One region of the Allobosea minatitlanensis genome, then DNA from elsewhere that is predicted to be linked to it. Evidence: riboswitches for the same ligand, from Rfam matches in the RefSeq annotation. Region 1 holds a riboswitch; each other region holds the start of a gene.

Region 1 (2,257 bases):
GTAGCCCGGCGCGATGTCGGTGGTCAGCGGCCCGAGCGTGTAGAACGGCGCCTCGCCGCATTCGCGGAGCTGCTTCTCCATGTTCTCCTTGATCTTGTGCATCGGCACATGGCCGGGGCCCTCGATCATCACCTGGCAGCCCTTCTGCCAGGCGATCTGCGTCAGCTCGCCCAAGGTCTCCAGCTCGGCGAACTGGGCGCGGTCGTTGGCGTCGGCGATCGAGCCCGGCCGCAGGCCGTCGCCGAGCGAGAAGGAGACGTCGTAGCGGCGCATGATCTCGCAGATCTCGTCGAAGCGCTCGTAGAGGAAGCTCTCACGGTGATGCGCGAGGCACCAGCGCGCCATGATCGAGCCGCCGCGCGAGACGATGCCGGTGACGCGGTTCGCCGTCAGCGGGACGTAAGGCAGCCTGACGCCGGCATGGATGGTGAAATAGTCGACGCCTTGCTCGGCCTGCTCGATCAGCGTGTCCTTGAACACCTCCCAGTCGAGCTTGACCGGATCGCCGCCGACCTTCTCCAGCGCCTGGTAGATCGGCACCGTGCCGATCGGCACCGGCGAATTGCGCAGGATCCAGGAGCGGATGTTGTGGATGTTGCGGCCGGTGGAGAGGTCCATCACCGTGTCGGCGCCCCAGCGGATCGCCCAGACCAGCTTCTCGACCTCCTCGGCCGCGCCGGAGGTCACGGCGGAATTGCCGATATTGGCGTTGATCTTGACCAGGAAGTTGCGGCCGATCGCCATCGGCTCCAGCTCGGGGTGGTTGATGTTGGCCGGGATGATGGCGCGGCCGCGCGCGATCTCCTCGCGGACGAATTCCGGCGTGACGAATTCCGGCACGCTGGCGCCGAAGCTCTCGCCGTCGGTATGGCGCTCCCTCGCGCCTTCCAGCATGGCGGCGCGGCCGAGATTCTCGCGATGCGCGACATAGATCATCTCGGGCGTGACGATGCCGGCCCTGGCGAATTCGTATTGCGTCGCCATCTGGCCGGGCTTCGCCTCGAGGATCGGGCGATCGGCCGGGCAGGCGGGCACGAGCTGCTCGGCCGGGATGTTGCCGTTGTCGGCGGCGGTGACGGCGCGGCCGGGAACCCGCTGGAAGCCGCGGGCGTCGAGCCAGGCGCGGCGCGGCTGAACGAGGCCGGCATTGAGGTCGATCCTGGCGTCGGCCTCGGTATAGGGGCCCGAGGGATCGTAGATGCGCACTGGCGGCTCGGCGTCGGTGCTCAGCGCGACCTCGCGGAAAGGCACGCGCATCTCGGGATGCTCGGGCACCGCGACATAGATCTTGCGCGAGCCGATGATCGGCCCGGTCGTCACGCCGGTCGGGGCCGAGACTTTGGGCGCGGTCTTGACGCTGTTTTTCTGGGGTCTGGCGTGGGCATTCATGGGGGATCTCCTCCTTGGGGCAGGTCAGGAGATCCGGCGTCGAAGCGGTTCAAGCGCTGTGATGCGGGTGCAGGCCGAGGCCGCACCGCGTTCCAGTCCCTCCGCCGGTATGACCCGGATCAGGTTCGACGGGTTCGGCTCATCGCCGTCTCAGCCCTCGCGGGCACCCCTCGGAACGATTCCAAGGTTAGGACGTCGCCCGGACAGACGCAACCGGGAAAGCAGCCGGCGCTGCGGGGCCGGCATGCGCGGTCCGTCAGGCGATCCGGTCGACCTGCTGGCCCTGTCCGGCGGGAAGGACGGCCTTGGCCTGCTCGGCTCCTTGCTCGAGCAGCGCGACCACGCCGCGGTCGGCCGCCGCGCTCTGCCGCAGCATCGCGAGGCTCAGCGCCTGCTGCGTCGAGGCGGCCTGCATCGCGGCGAGGCTTTGGGCGAGGGCGGCGGCGTCACTCATGGCGGCGAGCCTAGGCCGCAAATCTTGCGCAAAGCTGAATGCCGGCTCAGGGCGCGATGATCGAGGGCACGCCGCGCGGCATCGGCGGGTCGCGGTCGGGCTGCGGGGCGGCCCGCTCGTCGCGCGCCACCCGTCCGTCCCGGTTCCATAGCCCCCTCTCCTCGGGCCGCAGGCGCGAGACCGCGTTGGGTTGAGGGGCGATCGGCACACCGGGCGCGCGCTGCTTCACTCCGGGGCCGGGCAGGGGCGTGGTCTGGGGCGCGACCTGGGCGAGGGCGGGCGGCGCCGGAAGCGATCCGGCGACGAACGGCGCGGTCAGCGCCAGGGCGAGCCTCAGGGTGAGCTTTTTCATGGCCTCATCTCCCATCGGACGATTCCTCCGGAAGATGGAACCGGGCGGGCGCGGCGCTGTTC
Region 2 (2,257 bases), 1.5 Mb from region 1:
AAGCGGGTTGTCCGGCGCGAAACCGTAGAAGGCCGCCATCTCAGCCCCCCTGCATCGGCGCGACGACCTCGATGCGGTCGCCGTCCTTCAAGGTCACCTCGGCGCGCTTGCGGGCCGGCACGAAATCGCCGTTCACGGCGGTCGCGACGACCCTGCCGGCATAGCCGAGTTCGGCCAGCGCCTCGGCCAGGGTTCCGGCCGCGATCTCCTGCGGGGCTCCGTTAAGCAGCAAGGTCATGCAGCATCTCCGGTCGTAAGTGCGGGTCGAGCACGGCATCCGCCGCCATCCGCGCCATGGCGGGGCTGAGCAGGAAGCCGTGGCGGTAGAGCCCGTTGACATGGATCACCCGGCCCCGGCGCGTCAGCCGCGGCAGGTTGTCGGGAAAGGCCGGGCGGGCGTCGGTGCCGATCTCGACGATCTCGGCCTCGGCGAAGGCCGGATGCAGCGCGTAGGCGGCGCCGAGCAGCTCGAGCATCGAGCGGGCCGAGATGCGCCGGCGCGCGCCGCTCTCGATCATGGTCGCGCCGACCATGAAATGCCCCCCGGCGCGCGGCACGATGTAGAGCGGGATGCGCGGATGCAGCAGCCGGATCGGGCGCGACAGCGCGATCTCGTCGCTCTTCAGGATCAGCATCTCGCCCTTGACGCCGCGCAGCTCGGGCAGGACGTCGCGCGCCGCGAGGCCCCGGCAGTCGAGCACGACCCCGGCGTCGAGCGCCGCCGGCTCGACTTCGCTGCCGAAACGGATCGTCCCGCCCTGCGCCAGAACCCGTTCCGCCAGCGCCGCGATCGCCCGGCGCGGATCGAGGTGGGCCTCCTCCGCGAAGAACAGGCCGCGCGAGAAGCGCCCGGCGAGATCGGGCTCGAGCCCGGCGATGGCCGCGCCGTCGACATCCTCGAAATGGCTGGTGCGCTCGCCGAAGCGGCGCAGCTCCGCGCGGTCGCGGCTCGGCGCGACGACGAGGGTTCCCCGGCGCACCACGCCCCCGGCGTGACGCTCCCACCAGGCGGCCGCCTCCTGGCCGAGGCGGACCACCGGCTCCTCGGCGCTCTCGCCCTCGCACCAGGGCGCGAGCATGCCGCCGGCATACCAGGAACAGGCCTCCGCGCCGACATGGGCACCGCGCTCATGGACGGTGACCCGCGCCCCGCGGGCCAGCAACGCGACGGCGCAGGCGAGGCCGACAACTCCGGCGCCGGCCACGGCGACATCCAGTTCGTGAGAGGGGCGTGAAGCCGTCATGCTTTCCTGCTCCCGGGAAGGCAGCGGCCAAGGGCGAGCAACTGATCTGCGAGCCGTGGACCGTTCCCTTCGCCGGCATTACCCGGATCAGGTACGATGGGTTGGCGCGAACCGCGCCTCTCAGCCTTCCGGCACCCCAACGGACCGCTTCAATCTAGTGGCACGCGCCGCGCAGGGCAAGGCGAGCCGGCATGCGCGAGCCCCGGCCCCGCCCTGCCCCCCGAGCACTTCCCCGGTCGAGGGAATGCCGCGGCTGGCCTGCTGCCGGACGGCGCCCGCGCCCGCAGCCGCGCCCGCTCCTCCGGAACATCGCGCCCTCGCTATCCCCGTCCGCGGGCCCCTCACCATGCCAGCCCTCGTGAAAGGCAGCGCCGGCGCGAGGCATGGCTCGCCGATCCGCCGCCTTGCGGAATTATCCATGGTGCAAAGTGATCGGCGAGGCTTGTCAAAGGGCTTCACGATCGGGCATAGAGCCTTTCGCCGGAGACGTGGCCGAGAGGCTGAAGGCACTCGTTTGCTAAATGAGCATACCCCACAAGGGTATCGAGGGTTCGAATCCCTCCGTCTCCGCCACTCCTAAACCCTTGATATTAAATGGTTTTCCCTTTTTGCGATTTAGGTGTTCTGACACAGCAGCCTGACACATCCGGAACCTCAAAAACCCCGGCATAAATCGGGAAGCTCCATGTACCTGTTTCGGCGTGGATCGCATTGGTGGATTCGTAAGGCGGTCCCTGTAGACCTCGTTGAGATCCTTGGAATTGCGCAGGTCCGTCGGTCGCTGCGCAGGCGAAGCGGGCGCACGAGCTTGCCCAGACCCGGAACAATGTCCTCCGCGATCGCTGTGGTTCGCGTGCGATAGACGAGGCGTTTTTTAAGCGCCTGCCGGCCGATATCCATTTGACGTCACCATGGTTCGACGACGACGCTCAGCGCCAACACGACCGCGTCTTCGAATCCGCGATGGGGGGTCGTCGGGCCTTCATCGTCGGTGCCGCAAAACCGGTCCGAAA
Region 3 (2,257 bases), 3.9 Mb from region 1:
GCGCTCGCCGTCGCGCAGATCGGCGCCGGTCAGCGGATCGACGACACGGCTGCGCACCCAGTGCGGGCCGGACTTGACCGAGGGGCAGACGGCGTTGCCGTCGTCGTAGAACTGGCTGCTCAGCTCGGTCATGCCGTACATGTTGATGCAGGAGGCGCGCGGCACGCCGAAGGCTGCCGAGAGGGCGTCGTAGAAGGCGTCCGGCGCCAGCTCGCGCGACTGGCCCTTGAAGCCGCCGGTGTCGAGGATCAGGCTGCCCTCGGGCAGGGCGAAGCGGCGGCCCTGCGCCGCCAGCGCGTCGAGCACCGGCACAAAGGAGTAGCTGGCGCCGAGCAGGGCATAGGGCTCGCCACCGGCCTCGGCCTGAGCGAGCGCCGCCAGCAGGCCGTCGAGATCGAGGCCGTCCGCGCCGATGAAGCCCTGCGAATCCGGCGTGCCGCATGCGCGCCGGGCGAGCGACAGGTAATGCGCGAGCGAAGAATTGGGCAGCTCCCTGTCGTCGGGGAAGAGGATGCCCATGCGGATGCGCGCGCGGCCGCGCATGAAGCGCGCCCGGAAATTGTCGAGCATCGAGCGCTGCCAGACGGCGAGCGTCGGGTGGTAGCTGCGGCCGCGCACGCCCTGGGTGGTGCCGCTCGTCATGAAGACGTGGCTCGCCGCCTCCGGCGGGCAGCAGCTCAGCGTCAGGCCCTTGAAGGCGGTGATCGGCACGGCCGGAATGTCGCGCCAGCGCCTCACCGCGAGCGGGGTGCGGCCGCGCTGCAGGGCGAAGCGCCTGTAGGGCTCGTTGTTGCGGAACTGATAGGCGAAGACCTGGAGCGCCATCGCCTCGAACTCGGCTTCCGACGCGTCGGGACGTGCGATGAACGCCAGCAGCGCCTCGATGATCTCGGCTTGCGTCACTGTGGCCCACTCCGTTCGGACGCTCCCTCGGCCTGCCGAAGGGCGTCGGTCGCGACTGGACCATATGCGCAGATGGAATCGGGGCTTGAGCGCCGCCTGTCCCGCATCCCTACGCCGGTATGATCCGGATCAGGTTCGGAGGGTCACCGCGTTGCCGGAAAAAGCCCGGCCGGCGGAATCTCAGCCTCCTAGCGAGGCCCCCCTGGGAACGCGGCTAGATGACGAGCGGCAGGGTGGGCTGTCAAGCGGCAAGCCGGCGAAGGCGGGCCCGCGGCTGCGCCTGCGGCGAAGGGCCGCCGCGCCCGCCGCGGGCATGCAGACGCGCGAGGCGGCGACGAAAGGCGCATCCCGCCTCGCTTGACCCCTGTCGAAGCCCCGTGCCATCCGGGCCGGACAGCTTTCCGAAAGGCGGACCGAGATGAGCGAAAGCGTAGTGAGCGAGACCGTCGCCGCGGGCGTCGTCCAGATCACCATGAACCGGCCGGACCGGAGGAACGCGCTCGACCGCGCGAGCTATGCCGGGCTGATCCAGGCCATCGCCGCGGCGGAAGCGGACGATGCCGCCCGCGCCGTCCTGCTGACCGGCGCCGGCGGCTGCTTCACCAGCGGCAACGACATCAAGGACTTCGCCGCGGCCGCCGCCGCGGGCGAAGGGCCGCGCGCCGCGATCGACTTCCTCGGCGCGATCTCGACCGCGAAGAAACCCATCGTCGCCGCCGTCGAGGGCTTCGCCGTCGGCATCGGCACGACGATGCTACTGCATTGCGACCTCGCCTTCGCGGGCGCCACGGCGAGCTTCCGCCTGCCCTTCGTCACGCTCGGCCTCTCGCCCGAGGGCGGCTCCAGCTATCTGCTGCCCCTCGTCGCCGGCAGCAAGAAGGCGGCCGAGCTGCTGATGCTGGGCGAGGTCTTCGACGCCGCGACGGCGGCGGAAGCCGGGCTGGTCAACGCCGTGGTGCCGGAAGGCACGGCGCTGGAGCACGGGCTCGCCAGGGCGAAGGCGCTGGCGGCCCTGCCGTCGCAATCCGTCGCCCTGACCAAGATGCTGCTGAAGCGCGGTAGCGCCGCGGCGGTGGCCGAGACCATCGCCGTGGAGGCCGACCATTTCGGCCGCCGCCTGCGCTCGCCCGAGGCCATGGCCGCCTTTGCGGCCTTCCTCAGGAAATAGGCTGCCGCGCCGCCTCAGGGCGGCGCGGTTTCTCCTGCCGGAACCGGCTGGCCGTGCCGGCCGAAGGGCAGCATGCGCCACAGCATCAGGCCCCAGACGATCAGCGTGCAGACCCCGAGCACCCCCGCGATCGGCCGCTCGAAGAAGAACAGGAAAGAGCCGTCCGACTTGATCATCGAGGTCATG

The links. A riboswitch is a leader RNA that binds a small molecule or an ion and turns the genes downstream of it on or off. The one in region 1 is predicted to bind thiamine pyrophosphate.
Region 2: another riboswitch for thiamine pyrophosphate. It lies ahead of thiO (glycine oxidase ThiO); the one in region 1 lies ahead of thiC (phosphomethylpyrimidine synthase ThiC).
Region 3: another riboswitch for thiamine pyrophosphate. It lies ahead of ACWH43_RS02425 (LuxE/PaaK family acyltransferase); the one in region 1 lies ahead of thiC (phosphomethylpyrimidine synthase ThiC).

The regions. Positions count from the first base shown of each region.
Region 1 covers NZ_OZ224509.1:4,447,339-4,449,595, reverse strand. The annotation lists gene thiC (phosphomethylpyrimidine synthase ThiC) at 1-1,389, opposite strand, end outside; TPP riboswitch at 1,468-1,570, opposite strand; gene ACWH43_RS21785 (hypothetical protein) at 1,646-1,843, opposite strand; gene ACWH43_RS21780 (hypothetical protein) at 1,890-2,195, opposite strand.
Region 2 covers NZ_OZ224509.1:2,943,815-2,946,071, forward strand. The annotation lists gene ACWH43_RS14430 (thiazole synthase) at 1-39, opposite strand, end outside; gene thiS (sulfur carrier protein ThiS) at 41-238, opposite strand; gene thiO (glycine oxidase ThiO) at 222-1,217, opposite strand; TPP riboswitch at 1,292-1,393, opposite strand; tRNA gene ACWH43_RS14445 (tRNA-Ser) at 1,727-1,817, shown strand; gene ACWH43_RS14450 (DUF6538 domain-containing protein) at 1,930-2,106, shown strand.
Region 3 covers NZ_OZ224509.1:519,750-522,006, reverse strand. The annotation lists gene ACWH43_RS02425 (LuxE/PaaK family acyltransferase) at 1-903, opposite strand, end outside; TPP riboswitch at 990-1,117, opposite strand; gene ACWH43_RS02420 (enoyl-CoA hydratase-related protein) at 1,322-2,071, shown strand; gene ACWH43_RS02415 (tripartite tricarboxylate transporter permease) at 2,086-2,257, opposite strand, start outside.